DNA from 3 places in the Paenibacillus polymyxa M1 genome. Region 3 is predicted to be linked to each of the others. Evidence: riboswitches for the same ligand, from Rfam matches in the RefSeq annotation. Region 3 holds a riboswitch; each other region holds the start of a gene.
What was found. Region 3 has a riboswitch for cobalamin ahead of metE (5-methyltetrahydropteroyltriglutamate--homocysteine S-methyltransferase). Riboswitches for the same ligand answer to the same signal wherever they lie in the genome.
Positions count from the first base shown of each region.

Region 1: linked by a shared signal. The riboswitch ahead of PPM_RS06625 (ABC transporter substrate-binding protein) and the one ahead of metE (5-methyltetrahydropteroyltriglutamate--homocysteine S-methyltransferase) in region 3 are both predicted to bind cobalamin.
Region 2: linked by a shared signal. The riboswitch ahead of PPM_RS25580 (ABC transporter substrate-binding protein) and the one ahead of metE (5-methyltetrahydropteroyltriglutamate--homocysteine S-methyltransferase) in region 3 are both predicted to bind cobalamin.

Region 1 covers NC_017542.1:1,515,458-1,522,776, forward strand. The annotation lists gene PPM_RS06605 (lipoate--protein ligase) at 1-571, opposite strand, end outside; gene cobD (threonine-phosphate decarboxylase CobD) at 731-1,831, shown strand; gene cbiB (adenosylcobinamide-phosphate synthase CbiB) at 1,821-2,792, shown strand; gene PPM_RS06620 (histidine phosphatase family protein) at 2,807-3,559, shown strand; cobalamin riboswitch at 3,660-3,871, shown strand; gene PPM_RS06625 (ABC transporter substrate-binding protein) at 4,079-5,086, shown strand; gene PPM_RS06630 (FecCD family ABC transporter permease) at 5,083-6,129, shown strand; gene PPM_RS06635 (ABC transporter ATP-binding protein) at 6,126-6,962, shown strand; gene cobT (nicotinate-nucleotide--dimethylbenzimidazole phosphoribosyltransferase) at 7,005-7,319, shown strand, end outside.
Region 2 covers NC_017542.1:5,692,995-5,700,313, reverse strand. The annotation lists gene PPM_RS25590 (xanthine phosphoribosyltransferase) at 69-686, shown strand; gene PPM_RS25585 (nucleobase:cation symporter-2 family protein) at 680-1,987, shown strand; cobalamin riboswitch at 2,593-2,797, shown strand; gene PPM_RS25580 (ABC transporter substrate-binding protein) at 3,016-4,599, shown strand; gene nikB (nickel ABC transporter permease) at 4,615-5,544, shown strand; gene nikC (nickel transporter permease) at 5,559-6,374, shown strand; gene PPM_RS25565 (ATP-binding cassette domain-containing protein) at 6,374-7,279, shown strand; gene PPM_RS25560 (ABC transporter ATP-binding protein) at 7,276-7,319, shown strand, end outside.
Region 3 covers NC_017542.1:5,490,636-5,497,954, reverse strand. The annotation lists gene PPM_RS24715 (DUF1700 domain-containing protein) at 1-381, opposite strand, end outside; gene PPM_RS24710 (PadR family transcriptional regulator) at 374-703, opposite strand; gene PPM_RS24705 (DUF6985 domain-containing protein) at 1,084-1,617, shown strand; gene metE (5-methyltetrahydropteroyltriglutamate--homocysteine S-methyltransferase) at 1,707-4,025, opposite strand; cobalamin riboswitch at 4,183-4,379, opposite strand; gene nrdG (anaerobic ribonucleoside-triphosphate reductase activating protein) at 4,568-5,065, opposite strand; gene PPM_RS24690 (anaerobic ribonucleoside triphosphate reductase) at 5,062-7,011, opposite strand; gene PPM_RS24685 (AbrB/MazE/SpoVT family DNA-binding domain-containing protein) at 7,304-7,319, opposite strand, start outside.

The DNA of each region.
Region 1 (7,319 bases), 1.9 Mb from region 3:
GGTCCATCAGTTCGCTGATGTTAGCCACGCGACTACGGACGGATTTTGTGCTTTTGGATTTGAATTTTTCGGGATTGGCGTGCAACGATGCAGCCACATTGTCCAGATTCAAATTGAACATCAATGTACCATGGCTGAACATACGTCCACGTGTAGCAAATTGAGCGTTTCCTGAAATTTTACGTTCTCCGACTTGCAGATCGTTGCGTCCTGTCATTTCGGCTTCTACTCCCATTTGGCGGAGGGCGTCAATCACAGGTTGCGTAAATTTGAGGAAATTATGGAAGGACTCCCCATTATCCTTGGTAATGAAGCTGAAATTTAAGTTACCGAGATCATGATATACAGCCCCGCCGCCGGACAGGCGACGAACAACTTGAATATTGTTGTCTCTCACAAACTCAGCGTTGATTTCTTCAACGGTGTTTTGATGCTTGCCTATAATAATAGAAGGCTGATTAATGTAAAACAGCAGGTAGCTGTCGTCCAGCGGTAGATGCTTGAGCGCGTATTCCTCAATAGCAAGATTAATGGCTGGATCGTGTATGCCCTGGTTGTCGATGAACAGCATGTCCATTCCTCCGTATATAAACTGTGTAATTTATGTGTGCCTCCCTCTATTGTAACCCAAGTGAGCCATGTACAAAAGCTCATTTGCATTGACGGGACGCAAAAAGCAGCCTCATAATGGATCTAAATGATTGGAAACGGCCGGAAAGGATGAGAGGCAATGATAGAGGTTTACGGTCATGGCGGGGACAGGGAGACGGCTGCCGCGACATTTGGTGGAGCTGCTGCGGATTTTGTGGATTTTAGTGCGAATATTAATCCGCTCGGTCCGCCACCGGAGGTGCTTGAGGCGCTGCAAAGCTCATTGGACACGGTGATTCGCTATCCAGACCCTGGACACCGCCATTTTAAAAATATGCTGGCACGGCGGCTGCAGGTTCCACCGGAGGCTTTGAGCATCGGTAACGGCGCGGCTGAAAGCATGGCGCTCTTGCTATTAGGGCTGGCACCCAAGCGTGTGGGTACAGTGGAGCCGTGTTTTTCGGAATATGCCGAGCTGGCTGGCAAATTCGGAGCCGAGATCCATCGGGTATACGGGAAGGCTTCGCTTCAATGGAAGGCAGACGTGGAGGACATCCTTCAGCTCATGGAGCAGGTAGATGTATTGTTCCTTGGGCAGCCGAATAATCCAAACGGTGTGCAATATGGTGAGCAGGAGCTATATGAACTGGCAGAGGCGGCTGGCAGAACGGGTACCGTGTTAGTGGTGGATGAAGCCTTTATTGATTTTATCCCACTGGAACGGCAAATCTCATTATTGCCTGTGCTGGAACGCTATCCTCATGTGATTTTGATCCGATCGATGACCAAATTTTATGCCATTCCTGGCTTACGATTGGGCTATGCGATTGCTCATCCGGACTATATCCGGCAAATGACGGCCAAACAGGTGACCTGGAGCGTTAATGGACTGGCGTTGCTGGCTGGAGAGGCGTGTCTGAGAAGTGGGCAAGCTTATGAGCGCCGCACACAGGAACTGATTGCTACGGAGCGCAGTCGCTTACTGGCTGCCTTGGCGGAATGGGGCTGTGGTGTCGTTCCCGGCGAAGCCAATTACGTGCTAGCAAGGGCGCCGGGAACGTGGAGTGCATCGGCTATTCAGCAGGCGCTTGGACAACGCGGGATTCTTATACGTAGCTGTGCCATGTATCCTGGACTGTCAGCGAGCCATTTTCGAATTGCGGTTAAGGACGCCGAAGCCAACAATATGCTGCTGTCTGCACTGAGTGAAGTGCTGGAGGAGGAGCGGCGTGATCGTTAGCTTGGTTATCATGGCAGCCTATCTGCTGGACAGGCTAATCGGTGATCCGAGATGGTTGCCGCATCCAGTCATCGGGATGGGACATGCCATTTCAGCATTGGAAAAAGCGATTCGCCGTAAGGTCCGCAGTGACCGAGGACTGAAACGTGCGGGCATACTGCTTCCATTTATTGTGGCTGGGGGTTCCTTTGTGCTTGCCTGGGGGCTGTTGCGTGTGCTTGCCTGGATTCACCCGTGGTTGTCTGTCGTTGTAGAAATTGTTCTGATTGCAACTACGATTGCTTCCAAAGGTCTAAAGGACGCAGGGATGGCAGTATACCGAGCGTTGCAGGCGAATGACCTGACTGGGGCACGTCGGGAGCTAGGCATGATTGTCGGAAGGGATACGCAGCAGCTTGACGAGCCCGAAATTGTGCGCGGTACCGTCGAAACGGTCGCTGAAAATATCGTGGACGCCATTATTTCCCCGCTTTTTTATGCCCTGATCGGGGGAGCACCCTTGGCACTGGCATATCGTGCCGTAAACACGCTCGATTCAATGGTTGGCTACAAAAATGAAAAGTACCTGCATTTAGGCTGGGCCTCGGCACGGCTGGATGATGTAGCTAACTACATTCCGGCTCGCATGACAGCAGTTATGCTAGTGATAGCGTCGTGGTTGTATCGGCTGGATGCTGCAAGAAGCTGGCGGACAATCAAGCGGGATGCCCGTCTGCATCCAAGCCCAAATAGCGGATTTCCCGAATCAGCGGTGGCAGGTGCCCTAGGGATTCGTCTCGGTGGCTATAATGTGTATCACGGCATACGCTCCTTTCGGGCATATATGGGCGAAGGGATACGACCGCTGGAGTCGAAGGATATCCGGCATACGATCCGGCTGATGTTCGCCGTATCCACTATGTTTGTAGGGTTATGTTTGATGGGAGCTGCAGGGTGTTTTGCCTTGGGATGGATGCAGTGAGGAGTGACACGATTTTGAAACAAGATACAGAAGGAAAAAGAGTGCGAGAAAGTGCACCAAGTCCGAACTCACAACAGGTTAGTAAGCCGAATGATGCTAAAGAAGATCTGCAGTGGGACATGGAGCTCGTGCTAGTTCGTCATGGCACGACCTTATGGAATAAGGAACATCGATATCTGGGACATGCCGACTTGGGTTTGCTGTCGGGAGCAGAGCAGGAGTTAAAGACTTTACAGAAAAAATTGCAGGGACATTCCTTTGCTCGAATCTATTGCAGCGACTTGATGCGATGTCGCCAGACCTTGCAGATCATTTTGCCGGAGTCAGCATTGACGTCTGAATGTTCCCTCTCTGCTATGCCTCCTATCATGGAACCACATCTGCGAGAACTTCACTTTGGTGAGTGGGATGGAAAAACGTATGACATGCTTAAGGATGTGGCGTTGTATCGCGCTTGGATTGATGAGCCGCAACAATTCACCCCACCTGGAGGAGAGCCTTGGATTCATTTTGTGAATCGTCTGCGTGAATTCCTAGACTCTCTGTTTGCGTGGCGCATTGCTTTGGAAGTTCAGCCAATGGAGTCGAATGCTGCGCCGTCCTCTGTTTTGATTGTCACGCATGGTGGTGTAATTCGTCAGTTGGCTTGTATGCTTATGCCTGGCCATGATTTTTGGAGTCTGAATCCGAAGCCGGGAGAAGCATTTAGGATTCAGTTAAGGTTGACAGGACCGCACAATTGTATAGCAAGATTGCTTTCTCATTAGGTTAAACAAGGCGAATAAAGCGACTGCTTGGGTTGTAAGCTAACTCTTTTTAACCTATAATCATCAAGTAAAAGAACGGCTTGACTACCACTACATCAAATATCCAGCAGACGAGGTCGGCGCTATGTGAGGAACTTGCTTTCCTTTATTGCGCTGTTAAAAGGGAAGTCGGTGTGAGTCCGACGCGGTCCCGCCACTGTAAATGGAAACATGCTCATTAGCCCTGTTTTATGTGCCGCCAAGCATATGAAAGAATATCAGGACATGCATTTTCCATAAGTCAGGATACCTGCCCGTCCGCCTGTCACCATAATCCTTCGAGGAAAGGATGACGTGTTCGCAGTGACTGTCCATGCGGAAAGAAGCTGCCCGCCTGCGCACGATCTGTGCTAACGTGACCCCTGTGTCCTGATATGAGGATGCGGGGGTTTTTGATAGGAAAAGAAGGCTGGAATGAGAAAATATCGGATGAAGTTCAAGTAACGCTCTTAACGATTTTTGTATGAAAGGGTGCAAATCATGGCAGGAAAAAAAATAAAGGTATGGACTACAGGTCTATTGGCGCTGATATTGGCAGTTGGGCTGAGTGCATGTGGCGCGAATGGAAAAAATGCACAAAATAAAGAGGGCCAAGCTTCTTCACAGCAGCCGGGACAGACCGTAACCGCACAAGTGCCTCCGGGCAAAACGGTTTACCCGCTAACGCTTAAGGATGCAACAGGACAGGAATTTACATTTAAAAAAGCACCGGATAAGATCGTTTCCGTCTCCCCGGCAGAAACCGAGGCGCTGTTCGCTATCGGACTGGATAAGGAAATTGTTGGTGTATCCGACTACTCTGATTACCCGGAGGCAGCTACGAAAAAGCCTAAAATGGGCGGTATTATGAAACCGAACGAAGAGGCGATCATTGCTGCGAACCCGGAAGTTGTTTTTGCAGGGATTTCACTTAGTGAACAGGCTACGACTAAGCTGCGTGACATGGGAATTATGATTTTTAAAACTGAACCGAAAACAGTTGAAGATGTCATAGCTAACATCGAATTGTATGGGAAAATCACCGATCATCAGAAAGAAGCGAGAGCGGTGACTGACAAGATGAGAGCAGATGTAGCAGAAGTGAAAGAAGGAGTTAAAAATATCGGCAAAGGGCAGAAGCTGCGGGTATACGTCGAGTTTTCACCAGGCTGGACAGTGGGTAAAGGCGAGTTTATGGACGAGCTGATTACATTAGCAGGTGGTGAAAATGTAGGTGCTACGCAGAAGGGGTGGTACCAAATCAGTGAGGAAAATATTATAGCTGCAAACCCTGACGTGATTTTGTACAGTAAAAGTGTGAAGGACGACAAAACAGGCCAGACCCTCGGAGATATCATTAAAGCTCGCAGTGGATGGGATCAAATATCGGCTGTTCGTAACCATCGTGTATTTGCCGTGGATGATAATTTGATCAGTCGTCCGGGGCCACGCGTAACGGAAGGGCTCAAGGAAGTGGCTAAGGGCGTGTACCCTGAAATTTTCAAATGAACCGTAGACTGATCGGTTTTGGGGGGACAGGTCTTGTCTTGCTGCTGCTGACGCTGCTACTCTGTCTTGGCATCGGCTCGGTCAGTCTTCCGGTCAGCCAGATCACAGGTATTTTGATCAACCACCTACCGTGGTTAGGTGATACGTTTACACCGGATTGGAATACATCCTCAGAGCAGATCATTTTGAAGGTCAGATTGCCACGGGTGTTACTGGGAATGTTGGTTGGAGCAGCGCTGGCGCTGGCGGGAGCCGGATTTCAGGGTGTGTTGCGTAATCCCTTGGCTGATCCGTATACCCTTGGGGTATCCTCGGGAGCTTCGGTCGGAGCAGCAGTACTGATTTATTGGGGGCTTCAATTTTCATTTGTGGGTATATGGACGCTTCCGCTAGTTGCATTTATAACCGGCATGCTGACGCTGTGGATGGTGTTGACGTTGGCGCGTGAAGGTGGGAAAATTCCGACCCAAAGCCTCATTTTATCAGGTGTGGTGATGCAATTTTTTGGGGGAGCCATTGTTTCTTTTCTGGCAGCCATGTCGAAGGAAACAGTCAATGAAATATTGTACTGGACGATGGGAAGTCTCAGTCTGCGAGGTTGGTCATATACGGGAATTCTTTTACCTTACGTGATCGTTGGGCTGGTGTTTCTATGGAACCGGGCACGGGTGCTGAATATTCTGGCTTTGGGAGAACGTCAAGCGGCTCATATGGGGGTTCATGTAGATGCGACGAAGCTATCTGTCCTGATCATATCTACCTTGCTGACAGCTGCCGCTGTCTCGGTATGTGGAGTCATTGGCTTTGTTGGACTTGTTGTGCCTCATATCATTCGTCTGATGGCAGGTCCCGATTACCGGATGATTGTTCCGTTATCTGCACTGGGTGGAGCTATTTTTATGGCTTGGGCAGATACGGCGGCTCGCACGTTGTTGGCCCCAATGGAAATTCCTCTGGGCGTTATGACGGCCTTTGTTGGGGCACCATTCTTCGCGTATCTCCTGTACCGGAACAAGAAGCTACGCAGGGGGGATCTGTTGTGACCAAACAAAGTGAATTACAGAAGGTGTATGATCGGGCGCTAGAGGTAGCAGGCCTGACCCGTGCTTATGGAAAGTTCCATGTGTTGAAGAATATTAGCTGGAACGTAGACGAAGGAGCTTGGTGGGGGATCATTGGTCCGAATGGGAGTGGAAAATCGACGTTGCTGCATCTGCTTTCTGGCGTAGATCAGCCGACTTCTGGAAGTGTTCATATCTATGGTAAAAAGGTCGGTAGCTACAGCAGAAAAGAGCTTTCTCAACTTGTAGCCGTACTCCAGCAGGAGGGAATTCCTCCAGTGGGATACACCGTCAGGGAAGTTATAGAAATGGGACGGTTTCCTCATCAGGACTGGCTAGGCAGGGAAAAGGGAGTTGATGTGGAGGCGATTACGGATCGGGTCCTAGCGCGATTGAGTCTAACTTCACTGGCCGACAGAACATTGGACCGCTTGAGTGGGGGACAGCGACAGCGTGTAGCATTAGCAAAGGTGATGGTACAGGAGCCACAGGTATTGCTGCTGGACGAACCTACGACTTATCTGGATTTGCGCTATCAGCTTGAATTTATGGAGTTGCTGGCAGAATGGCGCCAAGAAACGGGCGTGACAATCATTGCTGTCCTGCATGATCTTAATTTGGCGGCACAGTTTTGCGATAATTTGCTTGTACTTAAGGATGGAATGGTTGAAGGATTGGGTACTTCATCGGATTTGCTAACAGAGGACCGGATTCGTCGTGTATATGGTGTTGAGCCTGTGATGCTTCCGCATCCCGATAGCGGTGTGCCGCAGCTCTTGCTGCGCAGAAGCGCTGCGTCTACAGCAGACCAATAGGAGATTGGGAACATACTAAAAAAAGAGCAGGGAGTGGAAGATATGAACGACAAGCTGCGTCAGCTGATCGATAGCATTGCCCAGCCGGATGGAGTGGCGGCTTCGGCAGCTTCAGCACATTTGGACCAATTAACGAAGCCACCTGGAAGTCTTGGAAAGCTGGAGAGTTTGGCCATCCAGTTAGCAGGAATTACTGGCGTGGATAAGCCTGAATTTGATCGTAAAACGGTGATGGTCATGGCTGCGGATCATGGTGTGTGTGAAGAGGGAGTTAGCGCCTTTCCAGCTGAGGTTACGCAGCAAATGCTGTATAACATGCTGTCAGGCGGCGCAGCAATTAATGTGCTGGCACGTCAT
Region 2 (7,319 bases), 200 kb from region 3:
GAGCTTGTCCTTTTTTGGTTTTAGCAGGTTTTATTCTATTTAAAGTACAGAGGAGCGATATTCGCATAATGAAAGCTTTGGAAGAACGTATTCGTCAAGAGGGACAGATTTTATCCGATACGGTGTTAAAGGTAGATTCATTTTTGAATCATCAGGTGGATACAGCACTAGCATTGGAGATTGGCAAGGAGTTCGCACGCCTGTTCGGCAATGCTCCGATTACCAAGGTACTTACCATTGAAGCTAGTGGTATTCAATTTGCGATGGCTACTGCTATTGCCTTGGGGGTACCGTTCATTTATGCGAAGAAGAAGAAGGCGATCACGCTGAATGAACAGGTATACTTCGCAGAGGTTCATTCATTCACTCGGCAGGAAACCTATCAGGTGAGCATTTCCCAAAAATATCTCGATGCTAGCGACCATGTACTGATCGTGGATGATTTCTTGGCTACTGGTGCAGCTTTGGTCGGACTTACGGATATTGTGAAGGAAGCAGGAGCGGAACTGGCCGGAGTCGGCTGTGTAATTGAAAAGAGCTTTCAGGAAGGCCGCGGGTTGTTGGAGCAAAGGGGCATTGCCGTACGTTCTCTTGCGCGTATCGCTTCCATGGCACCGGGCGAAGTCCATTTTATAGAGGAAGCTGGCATGGTGATTCCTCCCGTTAAGGAGAATGTGGGATGTTAAGTAAACAAAAATTATTTGCGCTGGGCTTCCAGCATGTCATGGCGATGTACGCCGGAGCCATTGCTGTTCCTCTGATTGTAGGGGGAGCACTTCACCTGACGCCAGCCCAGATGGCCTATCTAGTGGCTGCTGATTTATTCACTTGCGGGATTGCTACATTATTACAGATTATGGGCACACGCTTTTTTGGAAGTAGATTGCCTGTCATTTTGGGCTGTACGTTTACGGCAGTAGGACCCATTATCGCAATTGCTTCGACCTCAAATCTGGCGACAGCGTACGGTGCCATCATTTTGTCCGGTATATTTGTGGTGCTTGCGGCACCGCTATATGGCAAACTGTTACGCTTTTTCCCAACAGTGGTTACCGGCTCGGTCGTTACGATTATCGGTCTATCCCTTATTCCGGTGGCGATGAACAATGTAGCGGGTGGTCAGGGCAGCGCGGATTTTGGACAGCCGCGTAATTTGCTGCTGGCACTGGTTACACTACTGGTTATTCTGCTTGTCAATCGAGTAGCTAAGGGCTTTTTACGCTCGATTTCCGTACTTATTGGTCTGTTCGCAGGTACTGTAGTCGCCTATGTGATGGGAATGGTGCACTTTGCTCCCGTAGCGGATGCTTCATGGGTGAGTATTGCGCAGCCGTTTTATTTTGGTAAGCCAGAATTCAGCATTATGGCGGTATGCACGATGATTATCGTCAATATTGTCAGCATGGTCGAGTCTACGGGGGTTTATCTGGCAGTAGGTAAAGCGATTGATCAGAAGGTGGAACAAAAGCAAATCGTCAATGGACTTCGTTCGGAGGGGCTTGCGATTATGCTGGGCGGTATTTTTAATGCGTTCCCTTACACGGCCTTCTCGCAAAATGTGGGTCTGATCTCGCTAACTCGCGTCAAATCGCGTAACGTTATTTTTGCTGCGGGCGGCATCATGGTCGTTCTCGGTTTGCTGCCTAAGCTGGCTGCCTTGACGACAGTGATTCCTAACGCTGTGCTGGGCGGGGCAATGATCGTCATGTTTGGCTCGGTTGCTGCATCAGGTATGTCTATTTTGTCAGAAGTAGATCTGCGGAAGGAAAGCAATCTGCTGATCGCAGCATGCAGTATTGCTGTAGGCCTAGGCTCAGCTGTTCTGCCGCAAATGTTTGACCAACTGCCTAGCTTTGCCAAAATGCTGCTGCAAAATGGTATTGTATCGGGCTCGATTACGGCAATTGTCTTGAACATCGTTTTGGCAAGAAAACAGGGTGAATCGGTCAAAGGCGTAAATGTCTCGGAGGTTCCACAGAAGGTTTGATGAATAGGAAATAGATAAAAACAGCCGGAAAGAGGACGTAGCCTCTTTTCCGGCTGTTTGGCATGGGGTTACCCAGAGCGGATTATAGTGGTGGATGTTTTCGGACCATGGCGCAGCTTCCCGAAAGGGGGTGAAGCCGATGGTCACACTTGTGTCGTGCTACGATGTGTTGCGTTGGATGGTTACGTTACTAAGCCTGGTGTTTAGTATTCGTAAACTTTATCGCTGGCTGCGTCGGAAATTTCGGAACAAGCGAAAACCCACCGCTTGATTAGGTTAGGCGCCTAACGGTGGGTTTAGCTAAGCATTTAGCGCGCCGTGGTGATCCACAGCCTTTCAAATCCTAGGAGTCTTTGCCGTTGGCGCGGCGAAGGCTCTTTTTAGTATACGGATACGGTGGATATCTCTATACCTAATTTTAGCACGTGAATTGCGTGCATGCAATGAATAGTCACAGCCTTGATTCTCATCGTATCATTCAAATTTAAAATATTACGCTGCATTTGTTGACAAGCCAGTAGCAACAAAATAAGATAATCCTAATTCGTAATAAAAAGGAATAAAGGAAGAAAACAGGTGTGAGCCGGACAACTCTATATACGAGGTTTTGTTGAGACGATGTAGATAGTTGTTGAGCGTGTTCACTTAAAAGGGAAGTTCGGTAGATTCCGACACGGACCCGCCACTGTAAACAGGCATCAGCAGGGTACTGCTGGAGCTTTCAGAATAGCCACTGGAACTGTGAGGAACCGGGAAGGCCTGAAAGATAAGCCTGGAGTCAGGAGACCTGCCTGTTTTGACATCACTGTCAGACCCACGGGATGCTGGGGAGGTGGTTAGGCGTGCTGCATACGGAATGTCTGAAACCGATCTGATCCCTTCTATGTTTTTGGAGTTGGCTTTGAGGTGAGTTTTGACATTTTATAATGAAAGCATTTCTGACTGCTGGTCAAGTGGTTGGGAATGCTTTTTTCGCGTTTTGCGTTAGGTTTATACGATATTTTACAAGATAGAGGAGGACATGTGGGATGATAGGCAATCGTAATAGGCGTTCATGGTTCATATGTACAGGATTGCTGCTGCTGATGGCAGTTATGGCTCTTTCGGGATGCGGCACAGCCACGAAGACGGAGGATAGCTCAGGCAAGGGTGAGAATACGCCTGCACAACAGACTCCAGCAGGTAAAAAGCTGGTGATGGCGTATACGTGGAAACCGTCAGGCGTCGATCCGCATGGAGACAATAGCTGGGATGTGATGCGTTCCGGTGCCGGTGAGACACTCATTCGTTTGAATGAAAAGTTGGAGCCTGTGGCTTGGCTAGCCAAGGAATGGAAGCACGACAGTCCTAACGTGTGGACGTTCAGCTTGCAGGATAAGGTCACTTTTCATGATGGAAAGAGTATGGATGCAGTAAGCGTAAAAGCATCTTTGCTGCGCTCTATCGAGAAAAGTCACCTGGCGAAGGATTTACTGGATGTGAAGTCCATTGATGTAAATGGCCCGCTGACGTTGAAAATTACGACAAACCAACCGAATGCAGCGCTGGCATCCAATCTGGCTGATCCGTCAACAATCGTGCTGGATGTGGAATCCATGAAAGATGAGCAGAGCTACCCTGCAATGACAGGTGCTTTTAAAATCAAAGCCTTTAACAAGGATCAATCCTTGGTCGTAGAGCGTTATGACGGATATTGGGGCGAAAAGGCACGACTGGCTGAAGCAACGATGAAATTCATTACGGACGGTAATTCGCGCCTGATGGCGTTGCAATCCGGTGAGGTAGATGTAGCGACGGATATTCCGGTAGATAACGCAGGGGTATTAAAAAAGAACGACAAGCTACAAGTGCTGTCGGCTCCGTCCTTGCGTACCCATATGATTGTGTACAACATGGAATCGCCTGTGTTCAAGGATGCGACCAACCGTAAGGTGGTGGACAGTCTGATTCCGCGCGCATCCATTGTGAGCGCCGTCATGAGGGGCTTCGGTACGGAGGCAAGCAGCCCGTTTCCGAGTATCCTTCCCTTCGGTAAGATTGAGCGCAAAGCATTGAACGGAACGGCAGAGCAGTTGTTGACGAAGGATGGCTGGCAAAAGGATGCCCAAGGCACATGGTCCAAGCAGGGCAAGCCATTCGAGGTTACGCTGCTGACCTTCCCTCAGCGTCCGGAGCTATCCGTCATGGCTGAGGTTATTCAGAGCCAGTTGCTGAATGAGGGAATCCAGGTCAAAATTCGCAAGGTGGAAAATATCGACGAGGCGTTGACCAAAAACGATTGGGATTTTGCTATGTACAGCATGCTCACGGCCCATACAGGGGAACCGCAGTATTTTATGGACATGTTCTACTCCTCTACAAGTGAAGCTAATGTAAGCCGTTATGCTTCCAAACCGCTGGAGGATATTCTTAACAGCCTGAAGTTGGCAAAGGATACCGCACAGCGTAATGCGGTAACACTGCAAGCGCTGGATATCATCAATACAGACTTGCCGCAGTCGTTCATTGTACACCCTGACAATGTGTTTGGCGTGAAAAAAGGGGTAGAGGGCTTTACGCCGCATCCGATCGAGTATTACTACATTACAGCGCAATCTGATATTGCGGAATAACGAGCTACGTATCCTATGATTCGTTTTATACTGGAACGTGTGGCGCAGCTGCCCATCATTGTATTCGTTGTATCCACGCTGACTTTTGTACTGATGAGGCTGGCCCCTGGTGACCCTGCCCTCATTTTGCTCACCGCGCATAATGTTCCTGCTTCTGGGGAGGCGCTGACCGCGCTGCGAAACGAACTGGGCTTGAATGAGCCGCTTCATATTCAATATATGAACTGGCTGCGGGATGTGTTCACGGGACATTGGGGAACCTCATATGTGTCCAAGGAGTCGGTGCTAAACGAACTGTGGAGCAGACTACCCGCTACGGTGGAGCTAGCTTTGGCGGGCTTTGCCGTCATGACGGTGCTTACGCTTGGGATGGGCCTGGCTGCCTCGCTAAAAGTCAGCGGTCCACTAGATCGTCTGGGCAGGCTGTTCGCTTTGCTAGGATCGTCGATCCCTTCTTTTTGGCTTGGTTTTCTGCTAATCTATCTATTTTCCGTTCGCTTGGGCTGGCTCCCATCCATGGGAAGGGAGGACTGGACACATTTAGTACTCCCAGCGCTGACGCTTGGTGCAGGATTGGGAACGGTGCAAGCTCGTGTATTGCGCGCTCAAATGCTGGAGCTGAGTGACCGCAATTTTGTGAAGGCAGCGAGGGCTCGCGGTTTTTCCCGTATGCATATTCTCTTTTTTGAGCTATTTAAACATGCCGTTCTGCCAATGGTTACGCTGTTAGGTACGAATCTATCATTTATGCTGGCAGGTAACGTCATCGTAGAGACCATTTTTTCATGGCCAGGGTTGGGCAAGTATTTTATAGATGCAATTACGCAGCGGGATTACCCGGTGATTCAGGGATATGTTATGTTTGCTGCATTTTTAATTGTAGGTGTTCAGTGTTTGGTGGATGTGGTCCAGACGGTGATAGATCCAAGGCTGCGTTTGCGTTAAGGGGGAAGCTGAAAATGAAAAAGATACGGCTTTCCTTTAGAGGAAGCTTGCTGACAGGGGGCGCACTGTTTGGCCTGATCGTGCTGCTCGGATTGCTGGCTCCATGGGCCGCCCCTCATGATCCTCTGCATGTGGATCTTCTGAACCGTTTGGCACCACCCAGTCGGAAATATCCTTTTGGTACGGATCATCTGGGTCGGGATGTGCTGTCACGGCTCATTTACGGGATTCGGACGAGTGTGCTAATCGCTTGTGCGATTACGGTAGCTACGCTGTGTATCAGTCTGCCCACAGGCTTGCTCATTGGTTATGTGCGAGGGCGCGTGGATCAGTTGATTATGCGGGGAATCGACGGCGTACTGGCTTTTCCTGATATTATTTTAACGGTAGCGATTGTGGGTATTTTGGGGCCGGGTTTCGTCAACATGACTCTAGCGATTATTGCGGTACGGTGGGCGGGCTATGTCCGCTATATCCGTAGTTTGGTTCAAAAAGCTTGCCAGGAGGACTATGTACGGTATGCCCGTTTGTTCGGTAATTCACACGTGCGCATACTAAGGCGTTATGTATTGCCACAAGTATGGCCGCAATTGTTGGTTTATACGGTATGGGATATCGGACGCGTGGTGTTAATGATCGCTGGGCTCTCCTTTCTTGGACTGGGTGTACAGCCGCCCAAGCCAGAGTGGGGTGTGATGCTGCATGATGCAACCTCGTATTTTCAGGTGGCTCCGCATGTTATGATCTTCCCGGGTTTGGCGATTATGCTATTTGTGCTTGCCTGCCAGCTTCTGGGTGATCATTTTTCGGAAAAGGAGGCGGCAAAATAGTGGGGGAGCGACCAGTCACGGGGCGAAAGGACACGATAGAGCAAGCATACATGCAAAAACCGTTGTTACACGTGGAACATTTGGAGATTTGCCGTACAGGTGTAAGAGCCAGCGGAAGCGAAAGCAAACCGCTATTACGGGATGTGAACTTTTCCGTCTACCCAGGGGAAATTGTAGCCTTGACTGGGCCAAGTGGATGCGGCAAAAGCCTGACCGCACACGCAATCGCGGGTATGCTGGACCCAGGTGTTGGTGTTACGCAAGGGTGCATCTACTATAACGGGGAAGACATTATCCCGTTCCATGAACAGCGCTGGCAAAGACTGCGCCGTGGGGAAATTGCCCTGCTCATTCAGCAATCGCTGAGCGGGCTGAATCCGATCCGTACCGTCCGTGCCCAGCTGACGGATACGCTTAGACTGAACGGGGGGCGCCTGATGCGCGCCCAGAAGGAGCTGGGGCAAGCTGATGCTGCCCCGTCCCACACTGCATCGCAGCCCCAGGGTGTGCTGTCACGGATGCGGCTGATGCTAAATCGTGTCACAGAGCTGGCTGGAGGCCGTACTATTCCAGGGCAGGAATCCTATTTGTGTTCTCTGCTCCGCAAGGTCGGTTTTGCCGATCCTGAGCATATTCTGTCATCATATCCTTTTGAACTAAGCGGAGGTATGTGCCAAAGGGTACTGCTGGCTGCAATGTTAAGCTCTGGTCCGCGCCTCTTTATTGCCGACGAGCCTACTACAGCGCTGGATGTTATTAACCGCGACAAGGTTCTGGCCTTGCTTCTACAGTTGAGGGAAGATTTCGATCTCACGATTTTGTTAATTTCACATGATCGTCAGGGGATAAGCCGCATAGCAGATCGGGTGCTGGAGATGACCCCGGAAGGAAGGATGCAACCGTGATACTGGAATTGAAGAACGTCACCAAAGCTTACCCTGTCCG
Region 3 (7,319 bases):
AGTAACAGCGAGAAGGGGGGCTACAATGAAGCTGATCGATACCACAGCCAATGAAGCCCATACTGCCCATAGGGTAGCCATAATCGGGATGGAGATTAGCAAATTGAGAAACAACAGCCCTAGGAAAGTAAAAATATTGCGAGCAAAGCTGCCCTGGCGAAGCGGAGGAGAAGCGTTCCAGGCTGCATTGGGAACATCCAACGCTTCTCGAGCAATATCTTCTGGGTTACCCAGTTCATGGGCAATCTCACTTTCGCTTTTGCCATTAACCAACCCGTAGTCAAAATGCTGGCTCAAATCACTAAGCAGCTCATGGCGTACCTCTGCAGGGAGAGGAGAAAGACGCTGTTCCACCTCTGTAAGAAACTGTTTTCTATTCATCGGAATTTCCTTCCTCCAGTAGGCTTGCGACATGATGGACAAAATCATTCCATTCCCGTGTAAGTAGTCTTGTATAATGGCTACCGGTATCGGTTAGCCGATAATATTTACGGGGCGGACCCTCGGTCGATTCCTGTAAATACGTCGTGCAGTATCCCTCTGATACCAGACGGCGAAGCAGTGGATATAGGGCTCCCTCTGCTACTTCGATATGACGGGAGACGGCTTGAGCCAATTCGTAGCCATAGCGGTCTCTACGTCCAATTAGAACTAGAACGCATAGTTCCAGTACCCCTTTTTTGAATTGGATGTTCACATTCACGAGCGATGCTCCCTTCCTGATGTAATCATAATTCATAGGTGTCGTTCGGAATAAGGGGAAGAAACGTGTGTTTGTGCATAATTTGTCACGGGTACTGATTATAAATCAGTAGTCAGGTATAATTTAACATCATGTACTGATTAATGCAAGGTACTAAATTTTTAATAATAAAATCTTCGGGTCAAAATGGGCTGGTTTTCTTTCTTTAAGGCTTACATGAATAGCGAATCTTGTAGAATAAAGTAGTTTCATTTGGAAAATTCTCGATTTCTGGCTGGGTGGCCCCATAGGATGTTACTTTAATTTGATTCATTAAAATGATAGATTGTAAAGTGTTCGATAGAGTTAAAGATTACCTATGATGAAGAGGTGGATAAAGGATGGACTGGAAACACTGGTATAGGGAATTGGAACAGGATGATGAGACTTGGGATGTGTCGGAGGAGGTTGTACTACGTGGTGTGGTACATCTTGATTTTTGCGGGCAGCCATCGGAGATAGAAGCTGAATTTATCGTGGGAGCCGACTCTGAAGAACAGGCACAGACTATAGAAGAACCTACAGAGCTGCAAAAAAAGACATGGGAGACGTATATGGCATGTTCGTCAGAGATCCATCCTCAAGTATTGGAGTCCATACACCATTATTATGTAGACATAGTGGAAAAGTATCGGAAGGCATACAGCTCATGGGGAGAGGACCCTAATGAATATGCGCCTTATGTGGAGCGACCAGAGCAATTGCTGGATCGAATGCAGCTTATATCTATACTGATTTCCGACTCATCGGAAAAGGATGAACTATATTTGAATTTTAGTTGTTCCTGGGATCGAGAACATGGCTTAGGTGTACATCTGAAGCAGATGAAAATCGAGCATATTCAAGGTGCATATACATTATATGACTTGGAATAAATAAAACCCCCCTTCCGGTCTCTAATAGAAAGACCGAAAGGGAATAGGATATGGTGGACATGATGACGCGATTGGATATGATAAATATATTAGTTGGATACAGACAGCACGGCACGGGCTGCTTGAGCCGCCTGTACCATTTGCCGCAATGCGGCAACAGATTCCTCCTTGGTACGGGTTTTCAGCCCACAGTCTGGATTAACCCAGAACAAATCTGATGGCAGTACGCGCAAGGCACGCTGAATCATGCTTAGCATTTCTGATACATCAGGAATGCGCGGACTGTGGATATCGTATACACCCAGACCGATGCCTTTGTCGTAAACCTGATCCTCAAAGCTAACAATCAGTTCTCCGTGGCTACGAGAGGTTTCAATAGAAATCACGTCGGCATCCATGTCTGAAATGGACTGGATCATATCCTGGAATTCGGAATAGCACATGTGTGTATGGATTTGGGTCGCAGGCTGAGCGGTGGCCGTGGTCACAAGGAAGGCTTGAACAGCCCAATCCAAATAGGCCTGCTGTTGTTCTTTTTTCAACGGAAGCCCTTCACGAATTGCGGGTTCATCCACCTGAATCATGCTAATACCCGCTTGTTCGAGTGCCTCTACCTCTGCCCGTAATGCCAGAGCTAACTGCAAAGCTACTTGCCTGCGTGGAATATCATTACGTTCAAAGGACCAGTTCAAAATGGTCACAGGGCCTGTAAGCATCCCTTTAACTGGCTTGGAGGTTAACGACTGAGCAAATGCCGTCTCTTCCACGGTCATAGGTTGATCGAACGACACATCTCCGTAAATGATCGGCGGTTTAACACAGCGGGAGCCGTAGGACTGCACCCACCCGTTTTGTGTAAAAGCAAAGCCTTTCAGCTTTTCGCCAAAAAATTCAACCATGTCGGTCCGTTCAAATTCCCCATGTACAAGCACATCTATGCCAATGTCCTCTTGGATATCAATCCATTCCTTGATCTGCTGTTGGATAAATGTCCGATATTGCTCGGCAGACCATTCTCCTTTGCGATAGTGCAGACGGGCCTTGCGGACCTCAGCAGTTTGCGGGAAACTGCCGATGGTCGTCGTAGGCAGTGGGGGCAACTTCAGCCTATTTTGCTGAATCACCCGGCGCTCGGCGAAAGGAACGCTGCGTGACAGTGGCTCTTTTGCCAGCAGGTCGGCCAAATCGGCAGCTGTCTGTACCCTTGCCGCGGAGCGGTTGAAGCGGGCTACCGCATCCGAACTTTGCTCAAGCTTGGCAATTGCAGATGGATCGTGCTTACCAAGTGCAGCCGTCAAGACTGCGATTTCATCCAGCTTTTCATCGGCAAAGGCTAGTGCATGCACCAGTTCTCGGTCCAGCTTATGCTCTGCGTCCAGACTGACCGGCACATGCAGCAGACTGCACGATGGCTGTACGATAAGCTGTGCGGCAGTGGTCTGTTCTGCTAACTGGTCCAACAGTGCAGCCACGGCATTCAGGTCGCTGCGCCAGATATTGCGTCCGTCAATGACACCAGCACCCAGCGTTTTCCCTTTAGGGAAGCCATGCTGGCATATATGCTGAAGATTTTCGCCATCATCGTATACAAAATCAAGACCCAGTCCCTGTACCGGAAGTTCAGTCAGACGCTCATAATGGTCCAGGCTGCCAAAGTAGGTTTGCAGCATGATGTTCAACGAGGGTGCAGCTTGGGTCAAAGCTTCATAGACCTCCTGAATAATCTCCAGATCCTCTGCCGGGAATGAGGTGGTCAGGACAGGTTCATCGATTTGGACCCATTGAACGCCTTCTGCTGCTAGCTCTGACAAGACTCGGGCGTATAAAGGCTGGAAGGTTCGTATAATAGAAGCGAGATCCTTACGATCATAGCCTTTGGATAAAACAACAAATGAATAGGGACCGATGAGAACCGGTTTACCTTCAATGCCTAGCTCCTGCTTTGCTTCACGATAAGCTAGTAATGGTTTGTTTTCAGTGAGCACCGGAGCCGCATTTGCCAATTCGGGAACGATGTAGTGGTAATTGGTATTCATCCATTTGGTCATTTCACTGGCAGTAGCTCCCTTCTGCCCACGTGCGATCCCGAAATACACAGATAGAGGAATTGGACCTGTAGGACGATAGTTGAAGCGTTCGGGGACGAGACCGAACATCACGGATGTGTCCAGCACATGATCGTAATAGGAGAAGTCTCCGACAGGAATGCGATCAATCCCTTTGTCACGTTGCTTGCTCAGATGCTCCAGACGCAATCTTTTCATCTCACTATGCAGTTCGCTTTCGTCAATACTACCCTGCCAGAAGCGCTCCAGTGCTTTCTTCCATTCCCGGTTCCCACCGATACGTGGATAACCCAGATTACTGCTAATCAAACCCGACAATGCAGATCGTTCGTTAATGGACATGTAGGTTTCCTCCTAACTGGTAGCCAGTTTATTTTTACGTACCAAAAAAGGCATTCTGTCCCCAAGGCTAAAAATGAGTAGGGGAAAGAATGCCTCCGCGATTAAAATTCAAAAATACGGCGACTGCTCTTAACACCTCCCTATCTTCCGTAGGTACTGCGATGTTGTTAAAATAGGCAGGTCTCCTGACTTACGGATCATGACGTTCAGCATCCCTTCCCGGTCTGTGGACCAGTGGGTGTATGAGTAGCTGAACATTCCCCGTTTACAGTGGCGGGACCGTCCCGGATTTGCACCGGCTTCCCTTTTAAGTCTGATCTGAATAGAACAGACACCTATTTCCAGGCTATGCGATTAAGGTATGACGAATAATTATGCACTCGTATACTTGTTCACCATCATAAGTGAAACTCACAGGATGTGCAATAGAAACAGTAATAGAAACTGGAGTGGAATCTGTTAGTTATATGCAAAAAAGACAAGCCCACCCCATCGTGGGGACTTGTCTTTGATATAGTATCTTGCTAAGTAGAACATCGCCTTTAAGCCAATGAAACGGTGTAACCTGCCTGAATACTGGCTCTCACATCTACCAGACGTTGATTACGACTGCCTCGAAAGGGGAGGGTCAGATCCTTTTGCTGTTCAACAAAACGGCCATCTACAATCACGTCACACAAAAACGCTAGCTCCTGTCGTTCCGGATCCATGACCAGATCCTCGTAAACAAAGCCTGTATAGGCCCATACGGTTCGGTCGGGACAAGCCGCGCGGAAGTCACGTACAAATTGCGAGCATTCTGCTGCTGAGAAAAAAGGGTCTCCCCCGCAGAGAGTCAGTCCGTCCAACAGCGGGTTATCCATGATATCACGGATAACCTCCTGTTGACGCTCAGGCGCGAATGGCTCCCCTGCGCGGAAGTTCCACGAAGCTGGATTAAAACAGCCGGGACAGGCATGGCGGCAACCGCTAATGAATACGACGGTGCGCAGGCCGTATCCTTCATTCAGAGATTCCGGAATATAGCCGCACAAATTCACTTATGCTTCACCCGGTCGCGAACTTCGGCTTGCTTGGCAGCATTAAAACGAACGGTATAATCTCCTGTCAGATATCCGGTTACCCGACGTAAACGCTGAAAGTGCGTGTGCTCCTCATCTGTGCCGCATTGAGGACAGCTTGTCCCGATAATTCCTTCATAGCCGCATTCCGTACAACGATCTACCGGATGGTTGATGGAAAAGTAGCCGATGTTCTGTTGAAGTGCGTACTGAACAATTTTAAGAAATGCATCCGGGTTATTCCGTGCATTACCGTCCAGCTCAATGTATGAAATTGCACCCGCATTACATAGATTATGGAACGGAGCCTCCAAGCTGATTTTACGTGCAGCGGGAAGCTTGTAATACACCGGAATATGAAAGGAATTCGTGTAATATTCCCGGTCATTGACCTCAGGGATAATTCCGAAGTCACGTTGATCCAGCAATGTAAACTTGCCTGACAGACCTTCGGCAGGCGTTGCGAACAGTGTAATATTTAGATTGTAGTGCTCACTCATTCGATCACAATACATGCGCATGGAAGTGATGATTCGCTGTGCTTCACGGTATACAGCATCATCTTCCCCGTGGTGTTTTCCATATAATGCTTTCATGCACTCAGCCAGCCCGATAAAACCAATCGAAAGTGTACCGTGCTTTAGGAGGCTTCCTACCTTCTCATCAGGTGCCAGTTTTTCTCCGCCTTCCCATACCCCTTCGCGCATCATAAAGTCCGAAGCTTTGGCTGGCTGGCTGGTCTGGATATGATAGCGATGGATTAGACCGTCTACTGCAATTCGCATAACCTCTTCCAATCTCGCGTCAAAGCGATCCCGGTCAGGTGTCAGACGCTTGCCTGTGCAAATACCGTATTCAATCCCGAGCCGTACCAGATTAATGGTATTAAATGAGAGATTACCCTTGCCGCTCTGGCGGTTTCTACCGAAACGGTCAGAAATGGTGCGGGTACGGCAGCCCATCGTGGCAATGATGGTATCGGGGTCATCTGCGCGGTAATAGGGCAGGTTGAAGGTAGCATCCACATTCACAAAATTGGGATACATCCGCTTGCTGGAGCACTCTACCGCCTTTAAGAACAAGTCGTAGTTGACATCGCCCTCTGCCTGGTTGACTCCTTTTTTACATTGGAAAATATGTTGTGGAAAAATAGGAGTTTCCCCGCTGCCGAGTCCGCGAATTGTGGCTTCCAGCAGTGATTGCGAAACAAGCCGACCTTCAGCAGACGTACACATCCCGTAATTTAGTGAAGTGAACGGAATTTGCCCCCCTGCCCGACTGCTCATCGTGTTCAGGTTATGAATGAGCGATTCAGCGGCCTGCCGGGTTTCTGTCTCTGTCTCTTCGCGTGCGAATGAGTATGAACGAGGACAGATTTCTTGCAAGTGGGTATTGGCTAGATGCAGTTCTTCGTCAGACCAACGGGAGTCTAGCTCTTCCTCGAACAGCCGGAGTCCTTTGCGCAGATGCTTGCGGAAGGAACGAGCAACGTATGGAGCAAGGTCCCAATCTATTTTATTGGCAGAGACACCACCGAATTGGCTATTTTGCTGAGACTGGAATATGATGGCGACCAGTGCCATCGCAGACATAATTGTTTGCGGTGTGCGTACAGAGCCATTGCCTGTATTGAAACCGTCTTGTAGCAAACGACCAAATGGGATAAAGATACAATTTGTAGTTCCGAGCGCATATTGGTCCAAATCGTGAACATATACATACCCGTGGTCAATGGCGTCTGTCAATTCAGGCGGAAGTACACGCAAGCGCGCATACCATTTGGCATATTCCGAGCCAAGCTTGCTCATTTTGCCACTGAACGATTCTCCATTTAAATTTGCATTCTCCCGCAGCATGTCCAGATCTTGTGCCCCAATGACTCGCTCGCCGATGTCGTATAATTGATGTTCCTCCAGCACCTTCATCGTAAAACCCTCCATATAGTAAAAAATATATATTTTTCACAAAAACAACATATTGATGATATCTAGTGATAACCAATTGTTTCGATCTATATATTGTATATACGTAGACATGGAGAGTATGTGACTATTGTCACATTGATGGGAGCAGGAAGCACAAAAAGGCCAGGTATAGAATAAGAGACACATCCACAGATATGCGCCTTACTCTATACCTGGCCACCGCAGTTGCAACGAAATAAGTAGGTTTGCAAGTACATCGTATATGATATTGGGAAATAAACTTTTAGAAGGTTTAGAGCAGCTTTTTC